Maricaulis maris MCS10: one gene and its partner. The protein of the gene in region 2 interacts with the protein of the main gene of each other region in a pairwise test. Links are inferred from orthologs where the notes say so. Each region holds a gene or a part of one and is shown on either strand. Other genes may lie near its edges. The genes, in order: rlmB and MMAR10_RS06915.

Region 1 (16,346 bases), 520 kb from region 2 along the record:
GCCAACCGGGCATCCTCCAGCGCACCTCGCAAATCGCCACAACGAAGCCCCAACTCGCTGCGGACCATGGCCGCCTTCACCGCGCTGGCGTCACGGGCCAGTGCCGCATCCGCCGCCGCCCGTGCCGCTTCCGGCCGCCCTGAGCGCATCTGCAGCCGGGCCAGGACTTCATAGAGGCGCGGATCGCCGCTCACCGCGATTCGTCCCTGCAAGGTGGTCAGAGCCTTGTCGCCCTGCCCTGCCTCCGCCAAAAGGCCGGCCAGGTCAGCGTGATATCCCGGGTCATCAGGGGCCAGCGCCAGGGCCTGCCGATAGGCCTGCTCGGCCCCGGTGATATCGAGACTGGTGCGAAGGCTGTGTGCCAGCTGGGCATGGGCCTCGGCCAGACCTGGTGCCATGCCACAAGCGTCACGCAAATCCGCACAGGACGCCTCGATCTCCCCCGTTTCACGCCGCAATGCGCCGCGATTGATGCGCGGCTGCACCGCTTGCGGATCAGCCGCGATCGCGCCGTCATAGGCACGCCTCGCTGCATCCGGATTCCCGGCGCGCCGCTCGACATTGCCAAGTGCGTTGAGCAGCAACGCGTGATTGGGAGCCTGATCGAGAACCGCATTGATCGCCGTCCGCGCGGCCTCGAAATCCTCACCTTGAGACAGGGTAATCGCCAGATTCATGCGGGCATCGGCAAACCCTGGTGCCAATCGCAAAGCCTCACGATACGCCGCCACCGCAGCGTCCAGCCGACCGGCTCGCTGATGATGGTTGCCGAGATTATTGTGGACCGCATGCGGCTGGGGGTGACAAAGACCTGCCGCCAGGAAATCGCTGACCGCGCCGCTGTCATCTCCGGTCCGGCTTCGGGCCATGGCCCGAAGCATCAGGGCATCGGGCTGGTCAGGCTGCGTATTGAGGACCCCGTCGAGGAGCGTGAGCGCCTCGCCAAAACGTCCGGCCTGCAGCAGGCCCGCGGCGCGCTGCAGCGTCTCCATCATGAGCGGGACTTTCCGCCACCACCAAACAGGCGTTGCCAGAATCCACCGCTGGCGACAGGCACCCGGGCGGTTTCAGGCGCTGCTGTCTTCACGTCAGGAGCCGCGCCATCCCCGGCATTATCGGTGCCCAGCCACTCACCGGTCTTGGCATCGACACCACAAGCGCCGATAGCCTCATCAAAATCGCCAAGCCACTCCAGATAGGGTGTTGTGGAGTCCAGATGGTCCGCGGACGGGGGACGGCGGACCTGCATGGCGCTGAAAGTCATGATCTGGCGTTCCAGCTTGTAGAACTCCAGGCAGTTGTCATCCCAAGAAAGCCCCATGCGATCGAACAGGGACCGCAAGGTCGCCTCGAACTCGACAACCAGTGTCTCGTACTGAACCGGCGTCACCGTTTGCGGATAGGTCCGCTGCCAGTAATCGCACAGGCGCGCCTGCTCGGCATAATAGTGTCGGATGTCGTCGAGTGAATGGGCGAAGGGCCACTGCCGGGTAAAGTTGCGCCGGAAAATGGAAAAGGCCGTTTCCAGCGGTCGGCGACGGATATGGATGACCGGCGATTGCGGGAAGAGTTGGCGGATAAGACCAACCGCCTGGAAATTGCTGGGCTGCTTGTCGGTCACCCATTTGGCACCATCGAGCCCGTATTCACGCAGCTGGCGGAAATAGATTTCCCGCCACTCGGCCAGCACTCCCTCGGGTATCGGCCCACCGCGCCAGCCATTGGCGGCGGCCCAGCGCTCGAACTGCTCGAAAATATAGGGCAGCGCCGGAAGCTCGCCGGAGGGCTCGATATCGGCATGGGCTGACACCGCGGCCTCCAACAGCGTCGTGCCCGAGCGCGGCATGCCGACAATGAAGATGGGGACCGGCCCGGACACGGGAATGCCGGCCGGTTCGCGCCCGTCGAACTGGCCCATCAGACGGTCGACCCGCTGGTGCTGGGCGTCCCGGTCATAGCCCGACTCCAGCTTGCCATTATGCTGCAGCCACTTCACCTTATTGGCCCGTTCCCAGGTCGCGAAGGCGTCAGCGCGACGCTTGCGGCGATGATAGGTATCACCCAGCGCGAATAATGAGACCGACTGCCGATCTGCCGGCAGATCGGTGGCGTCGCGCGCGGTTTCAAGCACAGCCAGCTCGCTATCCTCGATCCGGCCGCCGGTCGTCTCGGCGAGGAAAGCGCAGGCGTCGAGATGATCGGGATGGGCCGCGAGGATTCGACGGCAATAGGTCTCCACTTCCTCGACACGACCGGCGAAATTGCCAATCCGGGCCAGCCCGAACAGGGCGTCTGCCGAATTCGGGTCGATTTCCAGTGCCGCTTCAAAGGTCTGTCGCGCGGTCTCGGTGTCACGAGCGCCAAGATACAAACGCCCCAGCGCCGCCAGGGAGCCCGGGTCGCGCCCGCGCTCCGCCACAACCGGCCGGAAAATCTCGATCGCACGACGATAATAACCCAGTTGGGACAGCGCCTGGGCCAGGGCGCCGCGCGCGTCATTGTCGTTCGGGACAACATCCAGCCACGCCTGGGCAACCTCGCGAAGGAGACTCCAATCGGCGCGATTTCGCGCGATAGCAGCCTTGATCGCATAGCCCTCAGGCGGCATCCCTCCCCCCAGCGCCGCTTGCGCGATATCCAGTGCGGCCTCGGCGTCGTCAGCGCGACCAAGTTGCATTTCCAGCCCGGCCAGACGGATCGCCACGCTGGCACGGGCGGGGTGTTTGCCCTCGGCCTTCAGCGCCTTGCTGAAACAGGACGCCGCCAAGGGCAGATTGCCGCCAATTCCGGCGAGGTCGCCCAGGCGGCCCCAGATATCAAAACGACCTGTGTCGCACTCACTGGCGCGACGCGCAGCATCCAGTGCCGCCGCCGCATTGCCTTCGGCTTCCAGCTGGATCGACCGGTAGAGGTGGACCGATGCATTGTCGGCATCCGCGGCCTCCGCCCGGTCGAGCCAGGCCCGACCGCCCGCTACATTGCCGCATTCGATGTCACATATCCCCAAAAGACCCATCGCTTCAGCGTCATCCGGGCGCGTCTCCAGAACCGTATGGCAGAGCGCTCGGGCTTGATCGAATGCATCCTGAAGGCGCAGGTCTCGCGCCTGGGCCAGGCGTGGGTCCAGGGTCATCCCGCAGCTCCTGCAGGCGCATCATTGCGGAACCAGCCTGTGATCTGGTAGCGCCCTTCGCCGGCAAAGGGCGACACGGGACTGACCGCATGCATGCGGCGGCCATCGAAGATCGACAACATGTTGAAGCGTGGCAGGAAGGCCCGCGACACGTCCAGCCCGTCTTCGACCAGCATCAGCAAGCCCCCCCAGTCGGTCTGCCAGTTGCGGGTGAAACCGAGCGTGTAGGCGGCGACGCGTTCCTGGTCGTGACCTTCATCAACATGGCGGGTCAGGAAATGCCCCCGGGCATAGCGGGTCGCCTGGGCGTCTGCCTTGGTAACCACAGGTGCACCAGTGACGGTCCGGCCGAACTGCAGGAATTCGGGAGAGTTCAAGAACTCGGTGATGCGGTGGACAGGATGCCCCGGATCCCAATGCGAAGTGTAGGCCTGGATCATCGGATAGGCGTCGTAGAGATAGCCGTAATTCTTCTGGGCCCGCTGCATCACAGCCCCGATCTGGGCCGAGATCGCGTCACGGCCCATGCGCTGCACATCCTGCTGGGTCAGCTGGACGACAATCTCGCCGTCACCGCCGGGAGTCGGCTCGGGAAAGACGATGCGCCAGTTAAGCGTATCACGCAGGATGGCGCTGATCTGGTCGGCCAGTTCGGGTTCGAATACGTCCGGTATCTGGACCAGCTTCTCTTGCGCGTAGAGACTCGCCCAATGGGCCGCGTCCAGGGCCGGATTGAGACGGAGGTTGAGCGATTCGGACATGGGCGGGCACCAGCGGCAACAAACAGACCGAAAACACCTATCCAGACCACCCCACCCTGTCCAGATGAGCGGTCAGCGCCGCGCCCGGGGATGTCGCAAAGAAAACGGCGCGCCCCGGATGGAGCGCGCCGCATTCACGTGTCGATGTCGCGTGCGACTACTCGATGATTTTCGAGACGACGCCGGCGCCGCCCGTTCTGGTTGACGGTTGGGCCGGCCGGTTTGTCTCAAAGACTATTCAATAATCTTCGAGACGACGCCGGCGCCGACGGTGCGGCCACCTTCACGGATTGCGAAGCGGAGCTTCTCTTCCATGGCGATCGGCACGATCAGCTCGACATTCATTTCGATATTGTCGCCCGGCATCACCATTTCCGTACCTTCGTTCAGCGTCACAACACCGGTAACGTCGGTGGTGCGGAAGTAGAACTGCGGGCGGTAATTGGTGAAGAACGGAGTATGACGGCCGCCTTCTTCCTTGGTCAGGATGTAGGCTTCAGCCACGAACTTGTGGTGCGGCGTGATGGAGCCCGGCTTGGCCAGAACCTGGCCACGCTCGACACCTTCACGGTCCACGCCGCGAAGCAGCACGCCGACATTGTCGCCAGCCTGGCCCTGATCGAGCAGCTTGCGGAACATCTCGACGCCGGTGCAGGTCGTCTTCGTGGTGTCACGGACACCGACGATTTCGATTTCTTCACCAACCTTGACGACACCGCGCTCGATACGGCCGGTCACAACCGTGCCGCGGCCCGAGATCGAGAACACGTCCTCGATCGGCATCAGGAAAGGCTGGTCGATCGGACGCTCAGGCGTCGGGATGTACTCATCCACAGCCGCCATCAGCTCAAGGATCTTGTCCTTGCCGATATGATCGTCACGACCCTCAACAGCCGCCAGAGCCGAACCCGCAACGATCGGCAGATCGTCGCCCGGGAACTCGTAGGAGGACAGAAGTTCGCGAACTTCCATCTCGACCAGCTCGAGCAGCTCTTCATCGTCAACCTGGTCAACCTTGTTCAGGAAAACCACCAGTGCCGGAACGCCAACCTGGCGGGCCAGCAGGATGTGCTCGCGCGTCTGCGGCATCGGGCCGTCAGCGGCGTTCACAACCAGGATCGCGCCGTCCATCTGCGCCGCACCCGTGATCATGTTCTTCACATAGTCAGCGTGGCCCGGGCAATCAACGTGGGCGTAGTGACGGTTGGCCGTCTCATACTCAACGTGAGCCGTCGAAATCGTGATGCCGCGTGCCTTCTCTTCAGGCGCACTGTCAATCTCGTCATAACCCTTCGCGGTACCGCCGGACGCTTCCGCCAGTACCATCGTGATCGCAGCCGTCAGCGTCGTCTTGCCGTGGTCAACGTGACCAATCGTGCCGATGTTCGCGTGCGGCTTGGTGCGCTCAAACTTTTCCTTCGCCATGATCTTACCTCTTGAACGCCGATCTTGATCGAGAAGATGGGCTATAGACTTGGATGTATTGATTTCATTGGATACGGCGAGGCCATACCCGTCAGACCGGCGCGGGATAGCGTCGCTCGCCGTGGAAGGCAAGTCCGAAGCGCGGATCGGGTGTTTCGGCTGCAGATGGGCAGACCGTCAACACAGGGCGACGAAAACGTCAGGCTCAGGTTTTCAATGAGAAGAAAATGGAGCGGGTAGTCGGGATCGAACCGGCATCCTCAGCTTGGAAGGCTGCTGCACTACCATTGTGCTATACCCGCATGTCCCAAGGGACGGGCGATGTGTTTAGCGAATTCACTTCGGTGCGTCGAGGGGGCGGATACATTGAAGCCTGCAAGTGGGCAATCCGGCAGCGCTGACAGGTGAGCCGATCAGCCGGCGCGGCTGGCCGACACTGTCTTGTCAGACGAGCAGAGCTCGGGTTCGACACGATTCCGCCCACCGCGCTTGGCGCGGTAAAGATACTCGTCGGCGCGCGCGAGGAGGTCTGTCGCGCTCGCATTCACATCGCACTCGGTTACGCCGAAACTGGCTGTCGGCGAGACCGAACCGCGCCCGTCCACTTGTATAGAAATCGCGGCGATCATCTTGCGCATGCGTTCCGCCATCAGCCGCGCCTGCTGCCCCGACACACCAGGCAGGACGACGACGAACTCTTCACCGCCGATACGGCCGAGCATGTCTGACGTCCGTAAGGCCTGCTTTACCACCCGCACGGTTTCGATCAGGACCCGGTCGCCGGCGAGGTGCCCGAATGTGTCATTGACCCGCTTGAAATGATCGAGATCGAAGACAACAACAGCGAACGGTATCCCGGTTTCGCGATGGCGGTCGGTTTCCGCGGCCAGGATCTGGTCAATTGCCGCGCGATTGGCGGCACCGGTCAGGGCATCCGTCGCGGCCCGTTCGCGGAAATGGGCCATTGAAATCTCGGCCGCCTTCCTGGCCGTCTCAAGGCGATGGGCCGCGTTGACCATCTCACGTCGGAAAATCGTCGCCCCGATGAAAATGAAAATGGCGGCCCCACCCAACGCCGTGAGCAAGGTCACATTGCTGCTGGTGACCGAATAACCGGCGGTTTCGGGAGATTGGACGACACACCCCACATAGATCGACAACGCCGCCAGCAAATAGGCAAGACCGGTCCGCCACCCGACGGCCAACGTAAACGTCATGATACCCGGGAGCATCATGATATTGGCAGGCGATATCAAGGCCTTGCCCATGGCCGCCATGCCGACCAGCATGACCAGCAAGAGCGACCCGAGCAATCGCGCACGGATCTTGTAGTCATTGGCTGCATTGACCCAGATCGGCGCCACAAGGCAGATCAGCGACGCGATCGCCCCCGTCACCAACAGGCCGGGCTGGTCTTCCAGGAATTCCAAGCTGACCAAGGTGACCGTCATACCTGCGATTCCGGGCAGCACGCAAAACGCCGACAATGATCGACGCGACGCGATGTCCATGTGCTGATCGGTGCTATCTGCCGGCCAGTACCGTCGCAGCATGACGGATTTCCCTCCCAACTCGAAAGGAAAGCCTAGCGCAAATTTGTTTAAAGCGTCTGAAGGCGAGGCCGATCGACGCGATCCCAATAATCTTCTGGACGATCAAGACAAAGGTCTAGCGGAAGGGACGAACCAACGTCGAACCATACGGGCTTGCCCGCGCGGTCGCGGGCCGGTCCATCGGAGCGTCTGCGAAGCGGACTGCCGTGAGACTACCACAACCGCTTGTTCGCGAACGCCTTACCGGAGCCGGTCTTGAGGTACCGCTCGAACGCGTAGGCAGCACCTTTGCTTTGAAATGCGAGATAGCTCACCAGCTTCCAGGGTCGAAATTTCGCGGTATGTGGCGATCCGCCAGCATTGTGTCGAGCCAGTCGTGCCTTCAAGTCCGACGTGCAACCCGTATAACGTTCGCCCGCCACCGAGCTTTCAATGAGGTAGACGTCGTGCACGGCGATGCCTCGTTCGCATTGCACACAATTACAACGAGCAAATCCAGACGGCAAACCATAAAGGTGTTCGTAGCGATAAACTGCGGTCTGCCACCATAGACTGAGCTTGCACGAGGAGGACGTCCGGAATTCACGGCATGAAAGTTCGGGAAAAGCTCGCGGCGGCGTATTCGCTATCCTTCGCCAAGGCTTCGGAGAGCACCTCTTCGCCCCGGGTGCGCGCTGCGGGTGGCGTGCCACCCGAAGCCCGCAGGGCGAAGGGTGGTGGAGGGGGTTGGATTCGAACCAACGTACGCTCTCGCGGCCAGATTTACAGTCTGGTGCCTTTAACCACTCGACCACCCCTCCACAGGGTGCCTTCAGGCCGCGACTTAACCGGCCTTTCGGAAACCTGCAAGAAACAGTCTCAGCTTGCGGAGAGGCATGTTATGCCTCGGCAAATCAAGCGACCGCCCCAAAACAGGAGCGCGGACTATAGTGACGAAGACTCCCATGCGCAACACCTCCAAACGCCCCGATTACAGCCGCCGCTCCAAGCCTGCTGGCACAGGGGATTCAGGCTGGATCTGGGGCCGCCACGCAGTGCTCGCCGCAGTGGCCAACAAGCGCCGCGAAATCCTCGAACTGAAGGTCACCCGCAATGCCGCTCGGGACCTGCCCGACGGTACCGATCACCAACAGGTCGAACCCAAGGTCATCGACAATGCGCTGCCGGAAGGCGCCGTGCACCAGGGCTTCGCTGCCCGGGCCCGGGCCCTGCCCTCCGAATCCGTCAATGGCGTGATCGACCCGACCCATGGTGCCCTTCTGGTGCTCGACCAGATCACCGATCCACACAATGTCGGCGCCGTGCTGCGCTCGGCGGCGGCGTTCGGGATCCGTGCCGTCATCATGCAGGACCGCAAGGCCCCGCCGCTGTTCGGTACGGTGTGCAAGAGCGCGGTCGGCGCGGCCGAGCGCGTCGCCCATGTGCGGGTGACCAATATCGCCGACACGCTGCTGGAGTTCAGCAAGGCCGGCCGGCATGTGCTGGGACTGGCCGGAGAGGCCGAACTCGACCTCGCAACGGCCCTCGCCGCCCCGGACGGCAAGGGCTGGGGGCCCGGCCTGGTCCTGGTGATGGGGTCGGAGGACAAGGGCTTGCGCCAGCGCGTGGCCGAGTGCTGCGACCAGCTCGTGCGCATCCCGATGACCGATACCGTCGAAAGCCTGAACGTCTCCAACGCAGCGGCCATTGCGCTTTACGAGGCAGCAAAATGGCGCCCCGTCAGAGACGAGACGCCATCCGCTTGATCCGACCCTCCTGCGGGAGGCTGTGGGGCCGGATGCTTTCAGTGTCTTGGCTAGTTGGCGTCGCCGACGCGCAGGACGGTCCGGCCATTGCGGGTCCAGTTGACGCTGCCTTCGATCTCGGAAATCGACACGTCGCCGCCGCCATTCTCGCGCACGACCAGGTCGACGGCCGTGCCACCGAAGGAAATATCACCGGAGCCACCGATATAGGCCTCGAAAGGCTGGGCGCGGCCATCACGAACCGCAATATCGCCAGACCCATTGATGCGGGCCGAGAAGGCGCCATTCATGCTGGCGGCCTCGACATCACCGGAACCGGAAATACCGACCGCGAGCCCGGCCACCTGACCGAATTCGACATCGCCGGACCCATTGATGCTGACGTCGGCATCGCCGTTCACATCGTCGGTCAGCACATCTCCTGAACCATTGATGGAAACACTGACTTCGCGACCGATCGTGCCGGTCTCGATATCGCCGGACCCATTGATACTGATATGCGCGGCTGCGCCGATGGCACCGGTGGTGATGTCGCCGGAACCATTGATCGCCATACGCGCCTCGCCGGCAATATCGCCGACATCAAGACGCCCACAGCTGTTCATTGACAGGTCCGCACTGCCCAGATCACCCGCCGTGCCCACATAGGCACTGTCGTCCAGGCCAAGCGCCAGCGAAGCCGGCGCGGTGATCACAAGGCTGGGATACTCATCAATGCTGTGACGACGGCCGCGATTGAGGCCGATGCTCATCGTGTTGTTGCGGGTGCTGCAATTGGTATTGCGCAGGCGCAGCCCGCCATCGATGCGCACGGTCGAACCGGAATGCGACACGGACGGATCGTCGACAAGACCGCCGGTATTGGTCATCGAAACCGAAATGGCGTCCGACGAACCCGTGCGGATTTCAATCCGGCCCACGAAATTCTCGATCTCCAGACGCTCTGCGTCATAGTTGCCAACGTCATTGGCCTGCAGGCTGGCGCCGGCTGTCATCGAGAACAGGGCGATGCCGGCAATTGCGGCGCTGGTAGCAAGCAAGATCGGTTTGGTCATGGGGCGTCCCTCCTGGTGGCTTCATCCCTTGATGCAGGTCGCGGCCTGATCGGATGCATGATTGACCGGACGATAGGCACCCCGGACATGCCGGGCACTGTCCGGAACATGACAGGTCCGTAAGTTCGGCAAAATGCAGGGCGATTCTCGGCGAACCGATCAGCCCGGCCAAAGCTCGAAAACCAGGGTGGCTATCGGCGTTCCGATCGCATAGCCCAGAACGCCGACCAATACGCCAGGCGTGACAAGATCCTTCCAACCTTTCGCGGCAGCCAGCGCAGGCGCGGTTGTCGCTCCCAAAATTGCGGCATTGGACGCCGTGATTAATTCCGGCAGTGACAAGCGAAGCACGCTGCCGACGCCGAACACAATCACCGCATGAACCGCCAACATGATCCCGATCAGCCCAAACAGGACTGGCGCCTGCTGGAGCAGAGAAATCACGTCCGCGCCCGCCGCAATCATGGCGAAGAACACAAAGCTCAAGGCAATTCCCATCTCATAGCCGCCACGAAGCCCACCAATTGTCTTTGGAAAGGCTGTGGCCGGAATGAGCGCCAGGACGGAAATGATAGCAAATTTCCACTTCCGGCCAGCGTCGTCCCAAATGGCGTCGAGCTGATCCGCCAGGGCCGAACCAATCGCGACGACAATCAACGCATAGGCAGCCGACAAACAAAGCGACGCCGCAGTGATTGGCCGGGCCTCCTCGACCTCGTCATCGCCCTCGCTATGATCGATAGGCTTGAAACGCTTGGCCAACCAAGCCCATCCAGGCATCAAGGCGAGCAGCGCCAGGAAGAAACCGGAATACAGATTGTCGACCGCTGTCATCGCCGAAGCCCAACTTGGGTCTGCGGCACCCAGACCGGTAGATGACATCAACGCACCGTAATTGACGGAGCCGCCGATATAGGTGGCCGTAAAGGCCCCTACCGCCGCAGCTTGCCGTGTGCCCAGCGTCGCCGCTTCGGTACCGGCCGCATAGTCCCCGATATCGATCAGCGAAAACGCGATGATCGCGCCGACTACGGTTCCAACCGCAGCCAGCAGGAAGGCCCCCGCCATTCGCGTTGTCTCGAAAAAGATCTTCTTGAGGTCAGCCTTCATCAGGAAGAGCGGAATCAATACGGGAACGAAATAGGTCCAGACAAAATCATAGGCTGGCGCGGTGGACGGTATCAGGCCGATATTCGACGCAATGATCGCCAGAAAAATCGCCCAGACGGCACCGGTCAGCAGCGCGCCGATACGAGTTTTTTCAATCAGGAAGCCAGCCGCCGCAATGGCGAAAAGGCTCGCCATGACCGCCAAATGATTATCCGCTGAAATCAATGACATGAAACTTCCCCTCAATTATTGCCGCGAACCTACCCGTGCGATGATCGGCGCGCAAACAGGTCACCCCGCAAAGGCGGCCTCACGCGCCATGGCGCGCTTGTAGGCCGGGCGTTCGACCAGCTGGCCGACATAGCCGGCGAACGGCTCGACCCGCTCGAGCAGGTTGAAATTCATCATGAAGTTCAGCGTCGACCCGATCATCAGGTCGGCGGCAGTGAACTTGTCACCGACCAGGAAATCGCGACCGTCCAGCGCATCCGCCAGTGTCGCCTTGACCGAAGCCAGGTCGCCCCAACCAGCCATCTGGCGCGGTGTCTCGCGTGACATGGCCTTGTCGATGAAGGACGGCTCGATCACCGATCCGGTGAAAAACAGCCATCGCAGATAGCTGCCGCGACCGGTTGCATCGATGGCGGGGGCCAGCCCCTTTTCCGGGTAGCGGTCGGCCAGCCAGGCGCAGATGGCCGGGCTTTCGGTAATCAGCTCACCGCCGACATCGAGCGCTGGCACCTTGCGCATCGGATTGACCGCACCATAGGCCTCGGACTGGATGTCATCGCGGATATTGACGATGCGGACTTCGAAGGGTTCGCCGATCTCCTCCAGCATCCACAAAGCGTGAAAGCCGCGCGTTTTCGGGCAGTGATAGAGTGTCAGTTCGGTCATGTCTGTCCTGCTCCCGGTCAGGCTATGCGAATGTCATCCGGCTTCCACACACGCGTCCGCCTCAATCTCGATCAGGAATTGCGGACCGATGAAGCGCGATATCTCGACCATGGTGGTTGCGGGCGGGTGATCGCGGAACACGTCACCATGGGCCCGGCCGAAGGCCTCCCAATGGTCGATATCGGTGACGAACATCCGCGTCCGCACGACATCGCTCATCGAAGCGCCGACTTCGGCCAGGGCCTTGGCGATGATGTCCAGGCAACGGCGCGCCTGGCCTTCCGGATCGCCGACCGCAAAGGGCTGACCGTCGTCGTCAAGCGACACCGTGCCGGTAACCCAGACCAGATCGCCACGCCGGATCGCGCGGCAATATCCGACCTGTTTTTCCCAGCTGGCGCCGGTAAAGCTGCGCTGCGTCCCCGTGCCCATGACCCTATTCAGAGCCACTCGGCGCGAGAATGTCGAGCGCGACCGCGGCCATCGCCTCGGTGGCCTGCGTGATCGAACCTTCCGGGTCGTCCGGCGCAAAGAAGGGCGAGTGGTTGGACGGCGGAACCAGACCACGGGCAGTGTAATCGTCCAGCGTTGCCTGGGTCGTGCCGCCGACCCAGAACATGAAGGTCGGGATATTGTGCTCGGTGCGATGATAGCGCGAGAAATCCTCGCCGCCCATCACAGGCGAGGCCTCGACGACGGCCTCGGCGCCGAATCGGCCGCGCATGGTTTCAACGGCGCGGGCCGCCAGATCCGGATTGTTGAACAGGGCCGGCGTGTAGGTCTCCTCGATCTCGACGCGCGGATATTCCTCCGGTGTCAAACCGTAGGAGGCCGCCTGGTTCGCCGCGATGCGCTGGATCCCGGTGAGGAGCTGCTCACGCACCTCGTCGGTATAGGAACGGACTGTCAGCTGCAGGTGTGCACCGTCGGAGATGATGTTGTGCTTGGTGCCGGCATTGAAGGCACCGACCGTCACAACGGCCGGTTCGAGCGGGGAGACTTCCCGCGAGACCAGGGACTGCAACGACACGACAATCTGCGAGGCCAGATAGATCGGATCCTTCGTGGTGTGCGGATAGGCACCGTGGCCACCACGTCCCTGCACATGGATGTCGACCGAATCGACATTGGCCATGGCAAAGCCCGGCACATAGGTGATGGTGCCGGTCGGGATGGCAGAGAAGGTGTGGAAGGAGACATTGAAGTCGGGCAGCGGAAAGCGTTCGAACAGGCCGTCCTCGATCATTGCCACGGCGCCCTCGCCCAACTCCTCGGCCGGCTGGCCGATCAGCACCAGTGTGCCGGACCACTCATCGGTCCGCTCGACCAGCTGACGTGCGGCACCCACCAGGGCGGTCATGTGGGTATCGTGCGCGCAGGCATGCATGACCGGGTTCTCGACACCGCGAAGATCCGTTCCGGTAACCTGGGAGGCGTAGTCCAGCCCGGTCTGTTCGGGCACGGGCAGACCATCCATGTCGGCGCGCAGCATGAGGGTTGGCCCGTCGCCATTCTCCATCACGGCAACAATGCCGGTCTGGCCGACGCCTTCTGTCACCTCGAAACCCAATGTCCTCAGCTCGCTGGCGAGGCGGGCGGCCGTTTCGACCTCCCGGAAGGACAGTTCCGGATTGGCATGGAAGTGCTGGTAGAGATCTTCCAGGTGGGTTTCATAGTCGGCAGCGATCGCGGTGCGCAGGGCGTCATCACCCGCCACGTCCTGGTATGCCAGCGCAGCAGGCTGAGCAGACAGGGTGAGCGCAAGAGCGGCGGCGGCCGTCATCAATTGGCGTTTCATGATCGAGTTCCCCTCATTGAGTTGACGCCATTCGACCCAGCTCGCGAGCAAAGGTCAATGGATACCCGCTCCGGCGCCAGACGGGGGACGGCGATATCCACAATCCCGTACGCCTGACGGCAGCGCAGCCTTGCCTCTGTCGTGCGCCAGACCGTCTACTGTCCGGCATGACAGACACCGTTCTCTCCCTGCAGGGCGTGACCCTGCGCTACGGCAAACTGACCGCGCTCGATGCCGTCGACCTGGCGATTCCCGCCGGTGCGATCTATGGCTTTCTTGGCCCGAACGGGGCGGGCAAGACGACCGCGATCCGCTGCGCCATGGGACTTCTGACGCCGCAGTCCGGGCGTGTGCTGATCGACGGTCATGATCTCAGGCAAAGTCGCCGCAAGGCGCTAGCGAGTGTTGGCGCCGTGATTGAGACACCGGCGCTGTTTCCCAATCTGACCGGTCGGGAAAATCTCGACATCACACGGCGCATGCTCGATGCCCCGCCTGCCCTGATCGACCGGGCGCTGGAGCTGGTCGACATGCGCGACGCGGCCGATCGCCGGGTTGGCCAATACTCACTGGGCATGAAACAGCGCATGGGTCTGGCTCGCGCGCTTCTCGCCGAGCCTCGCCTCTTGATCCTGGATGAACCGACCAACGGGCTCGACCCGGCCGGAATTCGCGACATGCGCGCCCTTATCCGCGCCCTGCCCGAACGGACAGGCGCCACCATTTTCATGTCGAGCCACTTGCTGTCGGAAGTCGAACAACTGGCCAGCCATGTCGGCCTTCTGCAGCAAGGGCGCGTCGTCTTTGACGGCACTCTTGCTGCCCTGTCCGAACAACAGGCCCCCCGCCTGCTGGTCACCGCCACTCCCGCCGACACGGCACACGAGGTGATGACCGCGAGCGGCTTTGCCGGCGTCATCCGCGACAAGGACCAATTCACCCTGACCGACCCGGAAGCGATCACCGCCGAGCGGGTCGCCGCGCTCAATGCGGCGCTGCACGCTGCTGGATGCCAGGTCAGCCAACTGACCCTCGACCGTGCCGACCTGGAGACGACCTTCATGACCCTCACCGGCCACGGGGAGGCCCGGACATGATCAATATCCTGATAGCCGAAGCCACCAAATTGCGTCGCTCGCTGGTGCTGCTGGTCGCGGCCACCCCACCGGTCATGGTCTTCGCCCTGGGCGTGCTTGTCGTGGCCAGCGGCAATGCGCCGGAAAACTGGGCCATGCACACCATGGCCGGCTCGGCCATCTGGGCCTTTTTCCTGCTGCCGATGAGCGTCATCGGTATCACCGCCCTGATCGCACAACTGGAACACGGCCCGGGCACCTGGTCGCACACGCTGGCGCTGCCGGTCCCGCGCTGGCAGGTCTTCCTCGCCAAGGCACTGGTCAGCCTCGGCTTGATGGCGATTGTGTCCGCTGCCGTCGCCGCGGCCGGCTATGCCAGCGCCATGATCGGCCTGCAATTGGGCGAGGATGCCGTGATGGAAGGCGGGTTCGACCCGGCCCTCGCCTTCGAGCTCTACGGCAAGATGTTCATTGCCGGACTTCTGGTGATGGCGATCCAGTGGACGATGGCGATGCGGTTTCGCAGCTTTGCCGCGCCGGTCTCGGTCGGCATCGGCGGGACTTTCGTGGCCGTGGCCGCGACAAGCGCCGAGAAGGGCCTCTATTTCCCCTGGCTGATGCCGGTCAATGTGCTGGCCTCGGAGAGCGGACGCGGAGACCTCGCCATCCTGATGGGCGGGATTGGCGGCGTGATCGTCTTCGCCCTCGCCATTGTCTGGCTCAGCCGTCGCGACTGGGGCTGATCAGACCGGTTTCGCCTTGAAGTGACGGATGTCTTCCTGGGCGGCCAGGCAGGCCGGACGCAATTGTTCAGCCTGCGGGAAGTCATGGATGCGGGCCCACAGCGTGTCTTTCAGCGCCGCCGGATAGGCCTTGAACCGCCGCGCCGCATGGCCGATGGCCAGAATGCCGGCATTGACCATCCACGGGTCATTGGCAGTCGACGCAAATTCGAGCGGCGCGGCCAGCGCGTCCAGGTCTTCACAATCCATCGCGATCTTCACAATGTCGGCAGGGGCGTAGCGGGTCGGCAATTCAATCATCCAGTTGCGTTTGAGCGATGCGCACCGGGCCGGGCAAGTGACAGGCCTCGATCACCGGCGGTGGCGTTTCGAAAAAGAAGTCATGCGTCCGGTTGCGGCGGCCTTCCTTGGCGTCGTGAAAGGCCTGACCGTCCGTTCGCATGACCTCATAAGCCGGTCTGTCATCCTCGGGAAGGTCCGAGGCGATCCTTGCTGACACAATGATGTCACGAGCTCCCGTGTCGGCGATCACACCGGAATTCACCGCCGGGTCGCCGCGGCGCAACGCCTGGACATGCTCCATCCCGTCAATCACCCGGCCAAAGACCGTCATGATGCGGTCGAGATGGCGGGGTCCCTGCCCGATCACGATGTAAAATTCCACGTCGCCGCTGTCGGGATCATTGTCGCGGGCCATGGCCACCGTGCCGGGACAATGGATCGGCCAGACTTCATCACCCGCCTCATTCGTGGCGGCCGGGAAACCGGCGACATGACCAACTTGCGGTGCGTAGAGGTCGTCATCGATCATGGGCGTGAAGGTCACCGACGAAGCCGCGACCGTGAATTCACCGGCCAGCGTCGGGTATTGCGGCAGCTCGACCGAGTCCGCTTCCTCACCGCGCCCGCCCTGGGCAACGAAACCATCGATCACGCGATAGAAGCTGCGCCCGTCGAAGAAGCCGTCGCGAGCGGCCTGGCGCATGCGATTGGCGTGGTTGGGCGCGACCCAGTCGGCAAGCTCGATGGCGATGAGGCCGTCCCCGACTT
Region 2 (6,983 bases):
ATAGTGCCGCCATGACACATGACGAAAACCGGTCCGCGTTTGATTGGGAAGCCCGCTTCATCGACGGCAATACGCCTTGGGAGCGCGGCGCATTGCACCCGGCGTTCGAAGCTTGGCAACATCAATCCGCATTCGCTGCCGGCGACCGCGCTCTCATTCCAGGCTGTGGCCGTTCTCCGGAACTCCTCGCCCTGGCACAGGCTGGCTTGGCGGTGACCGGCGCCGACCTTTCCGGGACGGCGATGGCATGGCAGAGAAAACTGTTCGCCGATGCCGGGCAACAGGTTGAGCTGATCACTGGCGACGTCTTCGATTGGCAACCGCAGCAAGCACTCGACCTGGTCTACGAACAGACCTTCCTGTGCGCGATCCACCCCCGCCTGCGAACGCGCTATGAGGAAGCCCTGGCCCGATGGTTGAAACCCGGCGGGCGGCTCTATGCGCTCTTCATGCAAAAGCCCGAGCGTGGCGGACCGCCCTTTGACTGCGCGCTCGACGCCATGCGCGCCCTCTTTCCCGCCGAACGCTGGACCTGGCCGGCTGAAGCGGACATCCAGCCCTGGCCTCATCCTCAGCTCAATGGCAAGGCCGAACTCGGCGCGGTCCTCATCCGCCGCTAGGGCGTATCCTGGGCCGCAACCGGATCGGCCTGCGGGTCAGCGCGACGTTTGCGCTGACGCCCATGCTTGGCGGTCATCGGCGCGCGGAGCAGCACGAAAAGCGCCGTCGCGGCTCCGGCAAGAACATTGGCGAAGGCGACACCCCAGATCACGCCGACCGGTGCGTCGAGATAGTAGGCACCAATAATGACCGCCGGGATCATCAGACCCAGCGCTCGACTGGCCGTGATCACCATGCCATGGGCCGGCCGGCCCAAACCGTTGAAGCCGGCAGAAGCGGCTATCGTGATGCCATAGCCGGCTATGGTCACCGGCACGATGCGCCAGTAGGCGATCGCCGCCGACTGACCGGCTTCACTGGGCAGGAACAGGTCAGCCAACCAGGGCGCCGTGATCCAAAGGATGGCGGCGATCGAGACGCTCCAGCCGATGCAGAAGAGGAAACTGGACCGGAAGGCCTCGCGGACCCGGTCCAGTCGATCTGCGCCGCCATTCTGGCCCGTAACCGCGCCGATACAGGCCGACAGCGCAAACAGGGGCACAATCGCAAATGCCTCGATCCGGCCCGCCACGCCAAGCCCGCCGACCGCCGCATCACCGAAACGCGCCATGGCCAGCCCGGACATGGCAACCGTCATCGCCAGGGGATTGAAAATATTCGACAGACAGGCCGGCAGACCGACCCGGGCCACATCCACCCAGTGATGCCAGACTTCACCGAGGTCTTCGGGTTTGAAGTCGATCAGCTTTTCCTTGAATACCAGATACCAGGCCACCATCAGGAAAGTCATGGCATTCGCCGCCACAGTCGCCAGCGCCGCGCCGGACACCCCCCAGCCAAGTCCGGGGAAGAGGCCAAAGACGTCATCCAGGATGAAAATCGGATCCAGCACCAGATTGACGACAGCAGCAGCGATCATCATCAGGCTTGGGACGATTGCATGACCCAGGGCCCGCAGGATATTGCCGGCAACCATCGGGCCGACGATCAGGACGATCCCGGCGAACCAGACCGTCATGTAGTCGACGACATGGGGCATCATGGTTTCGCTGGCACCGAGCCCGGCGAAAATCGGCTCGACAAAGATAACGCCGAGTAGCGAAACAGAGCCTACGGAGATCAGCGCCAGGGACATTGCGTCGGTGGAAATGCGGGCAAGGGTCGAACTGCCATCCTTGCGACCAGCCGCCCGTGACACGGCCGAAACCGCGCCGGCCCCCAGCCCGATCGACACGCTCATTACCAGCATGGTGACCGGAAAGCTCATCTGGACTGCGGCCTGCTCGGCCGTACCCAGCGTGCCGACCCAATAGGTATCGACAATGCCGACCAGCATCATGGCGAGGATGCCGAAACTCATCGGCATGATCATGCGCAGGATATGTCCGAATACCGGACCTTCCGTCATGTCATGGGCTGCACGTCCGGCCATATTGTCCCCTCTTCACTCACGCCGGAGCATAGATAGGAAGTGTCGGGCCTGTCTGCACTGCCTCGCTGTCAAATCGCTGTGAAGGGCCGGGCTTCGATTATCGCGTCCGCGTGACCGTCCAGACGATTTCGGCCTGAACACCGTCCATCGGCGGCATCGCACAGCTCGGCTCAGCGAGTTCCGCGCCGATCTGCGGCACCGAGAAGCCGGAACAGCGTGTGTCTCCGCTGGCACTGCCCCGCAAGCGAAGAAAGTCATTACGCCCGGCAAAGCTGGCAAGGTGGGGAATTCTTCTCAGACTTAGCGAGCTCCTGGCTGTCCCTCCGGATTCGCTTCGTGCAACAGCCTATCCCGCCAAACACTAAATTCGCACTCACAGTGAGATGGATGTCGCGTCTTCAGCCCGGGACCTTGTTCAGGTCGAAGGCCGCGATACCCGCCAAATTGACGATGTCGGTCACATTGGCTCCCAGTCGCGCGATCTGGACCGGCTTTTCCAGACCCACCAGCATCGGGCCGATCACCGTCGCTCCGCCGGCTGCCTTGAGTAGCCGGACCGCGATCGAGGCCGAATGAATGGCCGGCATGATCAGCACATTGGCCGGCTGGGTGAGACGTGAAAACGGGTAGAGTTTGTGGTGATCCGGGTCCAGAGCGACGTCGGCCGCAAGCTCGCCTTCATACTCGAAATCCGCACCCTGGGCGTCGAGGATCTCGACGGCTTGCTGGATCTTGGCGGTGCGCTCACCCGGTGGATTGCCGAAACTGGAATAGGACAGGAATGCGAGATGCGGGGTTATCCCGAAACGGCGTGCCGCATTCGCGGTGACCTCCGCAATTTCCGCGAGAGCCTGCGCATCCGGAAACTCCGTCACCGACGTATCCCCGATCACCAGGCTGCGACCACGGGTGATGGCGATCGTCACGCCAACCGGTCGGCTCCCCTCGATCGGGTCCAGAACCAGCTCGACATCCTTCATCACGACATTGGAATGGCGGGTCACACCGGTGACCATCCCGTCGGCATGACCCATTTTCAACATGCAGGCCGAAAACACGTTTCGGTCGTTATTGACCCGGCGCTGCACGTCCCGACGCAAATAGCCTTTGCGCTGCAAGCGCTCATAGAGATAGTCGGCGTATTCCGAATTGTGCTCCGACAGACGTGCATTGCACACTTCCAGCGAACCGGCCGGAATGCCCAATTCCTTCATGTTCGCGGCAACCACGTCTTCGCGTGCCACAAGGATGGCCTTGCCCAACCCCTGGACCTGGAAGGCATGGGCTGCCCGAATGACCGCCTGTTCCTCGCCCTCCGCGAAGACAATTGTCTTCTGGGCAGCGCGGATCGATGCCGTGATGCGCTGCTGGACAGCCGCGGTCGGGTCGAGCCGACGGGCCAGGACCTGCTTGTAGGCTTCGCTGTCCTCGAGGGGGCGCCGGGCGACACCGCTCTCGATTGCTGCCTGGGCGACAAAGGGCGGCACCCAGGAAATCAGGCGCGGATCGAAGGGCGTCGGAATGATGTAGTCCGGCCCGTACTGCAGCCGGTCGACCTTGTAGGCTTGCGCCACCTCGTCGGGAACATCTTCGCGGGCCAGCGCCGCCAGTGCCTGCGCCGCTGCAATTTTCATCTCTTCATTGATCGTACGCGCCCGCACATCCAGGGCGCCCCGAAAAATATAGGGGAAACCGAGGACGTTGTTGACCTGATTGGGATAGTCGGATCGACCGGTCGCCATGATCACATCATTGCGGACTTCCTTGACCTCTTCCGGCGTGATCTCCGGTGTCGGGTTGGCCATCGCGAAAATGATCGGGTTAGGCGCCAGAGACGCGACAATGTCCTTGGTGAAGACACCCGCAGCGGACAGGCCGAGCAGGACGTCAGCACCCTCGGCAGCGTCCGCCAGCGTCCGCTTGTCGGTCTTGATGGCATGCCTGTTCAGACGCTCATGGCCACCTGGCCGGCCCTCATAAACAACACCATCAATGTCGACCACGATCGTGTTTGCCGACTTCACGCCCATCGACTCGATCAGTTCGAGCACGGTCAGACCGGCAGCGCCGGCACCACAAAGCACGACCTTGAGATCTTCCATGCGCCGGCCGGTCAGGTCGCAGGCATTGATCAGCCCGGCCGCCGCAATGATGGCGGTGCCGTGCTGGTCGTCATGAAAGACCGGGATGTCGAGTTCCTCGCGCAGGCGCGTCTCGATTTCGAAGCATTCCGGCGATTTGATATCTTCCAGATTGATGCCGCCGAATGTGTCGCCGAATCCGCGCACGCAGGCGATGAATTTTTCCGGATCGGTGTAGTCGACCTCGATGTCGACAGCGTCGATATCCGCAAAGCGTTTGAACAGGACAGCCTTGCCTTCCATGACCGGTTTCGATGCCGCGGGACCGAGATTCCCCAACCCGAGAATGGCCGTCCCGTTAGACACGACGGCGACCATATTGCCCTTGGAGGTATAGTCGTAGACCGTGTCCGGATCGGCTGCGATGGCCCGAACCGGCGCGGCCACGCCCGGGCTGTAGGCCAGCGCCAGATCACGTTGGGTCGCCATTGGCTTGGTCGAGGCCACAGACAGCTTGCCAGGCGTCGGCTTCATATGAAAGGCGAGTGCATCCGCATCGAGTTGTGTGTCTGCGCGATAGGTCGATTCAGCCATGATTCATCCCGGGAAGTGTGCGGTTCCGACCATGTACCGCTCCGCGTCAGGTGCCAAGTCCCGCTAACGCCTAGCTTCCATGCGACAGGAGATGGCTCAGCGCTGCCGTTTGGCGCCTTCGTCGTTGCAGGGCTTGCAGCGCGCCTGGCAAGGCGTCGGGAAGGTCCTCGGCGGTCATTCCTGCCCCCTGGCGCAAGGCGGCATCTCCGTGCAGCCAGGTCGCGCCGGCCGCCGCGTCATGCGGCGACATGCCCGCCGCCAGTCCTGCCGCAATGATGCCGGCCAGGACATCCCCGCTCCCCGCCGTGGCCAGCCAGCGGCAGGCATGTCGGTTTATCCATGGTGTCAGCCCCGGCGTTGCGATGATGGTCGCCGGACCTTTGAGCAACACCGTGCAGCCACACCGGTCCGCCGCAGACTGGGCTTGCTCGAGCTTGTTCCAGTTCGGTCTGCCCTCCCCGAACAACCTGGAAAACTCGCCATGATGCGGTGTCAGGACGCACCGATCATGCAATTGGTCGACAAGACTATCCGCATCGTCGGCAAAACTGGTCAAAGCATCCGCATCGAGGACCAGAGGGACATTGGCCTCCAGGGCACCCAGCACGGCTTTGCGCGTGGCCGGACCAACACCCAGGGCCGGCCCCAGGACGGCAGCCTCGGCACGCAAGCCGGTCAGTACTTCACCAATCTGATCGTCACTACCCCACCTGGCCAGCATGATGGCGGTCAGATGCGCCGCATTGACCAGGCTGGCCGAGGGCGGCGTACAAAGTGTCACCACGCCGGCGCCGGCGCGTAGCGCGCCGGCCGCTGCCAGACGCCCGGCGCCTGAGGACTGGCTGCCCCCACTGAACACCGCCACGCGGCCGCGAGCATGTTTGTGCAAGCTGAGATATCCGGAGGGCTCGACCGGTTTCCAGTCGGGATTGTCGACCTCTCGCGCCACTGGCGTTACCCGGGCTTCCCAACCGTCCGGGATACCAATATCGACACAGACAGTTTCACCACACATTTCCGCAAAAGGCTCAACCAGGTGCGCCAGCTTTCTGCAATGAAAGGTGATTGTCAGATCGGCCGTCAGGTGGGGCGCTGCCAAGGGGCGCGCATCCCCGTTTATCCCGCTGGGCAAGTCGACTGAGACCACCGGCAGGCCACTATCACGAATTCGGACCAGCCAATCTGCCGCGCTTCCCTCGACAGGTCTCGACAAACCTGCGCCGAACAGGGCGTCGATCACGAGCGCTGCATCCCCCAAAAATCCCGAGGCTGGGGACTCAACCAGGCCGCCCCATCCCTCCAACGCTCTGGCTGCGTCTGTCGAAAGACCTTCCCGCGCTGCCAGCAACATCACGCGTACAGGCCAGCCCGCTTCGCGCAGGACCCGCGCGGCGACCAGCCCATCGCCACCATTATTGCCCGGCCCGGCCAGCACCAAGACAGGGACAGGCGCCCAGCGGGCCCGAATCGCATTCGCAACCGCGCGCCCCGCTCGATCCATAAGGGTTTGAACCTCAACGCCATTCTCAATAGCGAAGTGATCACAAACTGCGCTGTCAGCGGTTGCAAGGATAGCGGTGGTCATATGCGCCCCATTGTGTAGCAATCCTGCCCGATTGTGGGGCATATCTTGACCGGCCTGTCGAGGAGTCCGGTTTCTGTCTTGTCACCGGCCACACCGCGCCTAGCGTCCCGTCGAGATCATGGAGTCCGTGATGAAGAAAATCGAAGCGATCATAAAACCCTTCAAGCTTGATGACGTGAAGGAGGCCCTGCAGGAGATCGGTGTGCAAGGCCTGACTGTTATCGAAGCCAAGGGTTTCGGTCGACAAAAAGGGCATACCGAACTCTATCGCGGCGCTGAATACGTCGTCGATTTCTTGCCCAAGATCAAAATCGAGCTGGTCCTGCCTGCTGACCGTGTCGAAGCGGCCGTGGAAGCCATCCAGACCGCAGCCCAGACCGGGCGTATCGGGGACGGCAAGATTTTCGTCAGCCCGATCGAAAGCGTTATCCGCATCCGGACCGGCGAGACCGGTCGCGATGCCCTTTAGTCCAATCTGATCAAATATCTGGAGCCTGGCCCATGTCAGACGCAATTCTCAAAAAGCTCAAAGACGAAGACATCAAGTATGTCGACCTGCGCTTTACCGACCCGCGCGGCAAGCTGCAGCACGTCACGTTCGACCGCTCGGAAGTCAACGAAGACTTCTTCGAGGACGGCGTCATGTTCGACGGCTCCTCAATCGCCGGCT

What was found.
Region 1: the proteins of MMAR10_RS06915 (region 2) and rlmB interact in binary tests that used the Escherichia coli proteins (3 or more experiments, as listed by UniProt). The link is inferred for Maricaulis maris MCS10 from one-to-one orthologs.

What each region holds. Positions count from the first base shown.
Region 1 is NC_008347.1:1,967,900-1,984,245, forward strand. Bases 6,766-9,716 are described here. They hold rlmB (23S rRNA (guanosine(2251)-2'-O)-methyltransferase RlmB), read left to right. Parts: upstream 6,766-7,816; coding sequence 7,817-8,617; downstream 8,618-9,716. Other genes in these bases: MMAR10_RS09410 (GGDEF domain-containing protein), read right to left, coding at 6,766-6,770; MMAR10_RS17295 (GIY-YIG nuclease family protein), read right to left, coding at 7,085-7,324; MMAR10_RS16205 (GIN domain-containing protein), read right to left, coding at 8,668-9,672. Also shown: MMAR10_RS09385 (tetratricopeptide repeat protein), read right to left, coding at 1-995; MMAR10_RS09390 (tetratricopeptide repeat-containing sulfotransferase family protein), read right to left, coding at 992-3,133; MMAR10_RS09395 (2OG-Fe(II) oxygenase), read right to left, coding at 3,130-3,894; tuf (elongation factor Tu), read right to left, coding at 4,129-5,319; more of MMAR10_RS09410, read right to left, coding at 5,733-6,765; MMAR10_RS09430 (DUF819 domain-containing protein), read right to left, coding at 9,832-11,013; MMAR10_RS09435 (glutathione S-transferase family protein), read right to left, coding at 11,074-11,679; MMAR10_RS09440 (RidA family protein), read right to left, coding at 11,713-12,111; MMAR10_RS09445 (M20 metallopeptidase family protein), read right to left, coding at 12,116-13,477; MMAR10_RS09450 (ABC transporter ATP-binding protein), read left to right, coding at 13,645-14,574; MMAR10_RS09455 (ABC transporter permease), read left to right, coding at 14,571-15,296; MMAR10_RS09460 (hypothetical protein), read right to left, coding at 15,297-15,596; MMAR10_RS09465 (peptidylprolyl isomerase), read right to left, coding at 15,589-16,346. UniProt on the Escherichia coli protein: Specifically methylates the ribose of guanosine 2251 in 23S rRNA.
Region 2 is NC_008347.1:1,456,519-1,463,501, reverse strand. The notes cover bases 4,057-6,983. They hold MMAR10_RS06915 (NAD(P)H-hydrate dehydratase), read right to left. Parts: upstream 6,314-6,983; coding sequence 4,799-6,313; downstream 4,057-4,798. Other genes in these bases: glnA (type I glutamate--ammonia ligase), read left to right, coding at 6,815-6,983; MMAR10_RS06910 (P-II family nitrogen regulator), read left to right, coding at 6,444-6,782; MMAR10_RS06920 (NADP-dependent malic enzyme), read right to left, coding at 4,057-4,728. Also shown: MMAR10_RS06930 (methyltransferase domain-containing protein), read left to right, coding at 12-620; MMAR10_RS06925 (MATE family efflux transporter), read right to left, coding at 617-2,053; more of MMAR10_RS06920, read right to left, coding at 2,452-4,056. UniProt on the Escherichia coli protein: Bifunctional enzyme that catalyzes the epimerization of the S- and R-forms of NAD(P)HX and the dehydration of the S-form of NAD(P)HX at the expense of ADP, which is converted to AMP.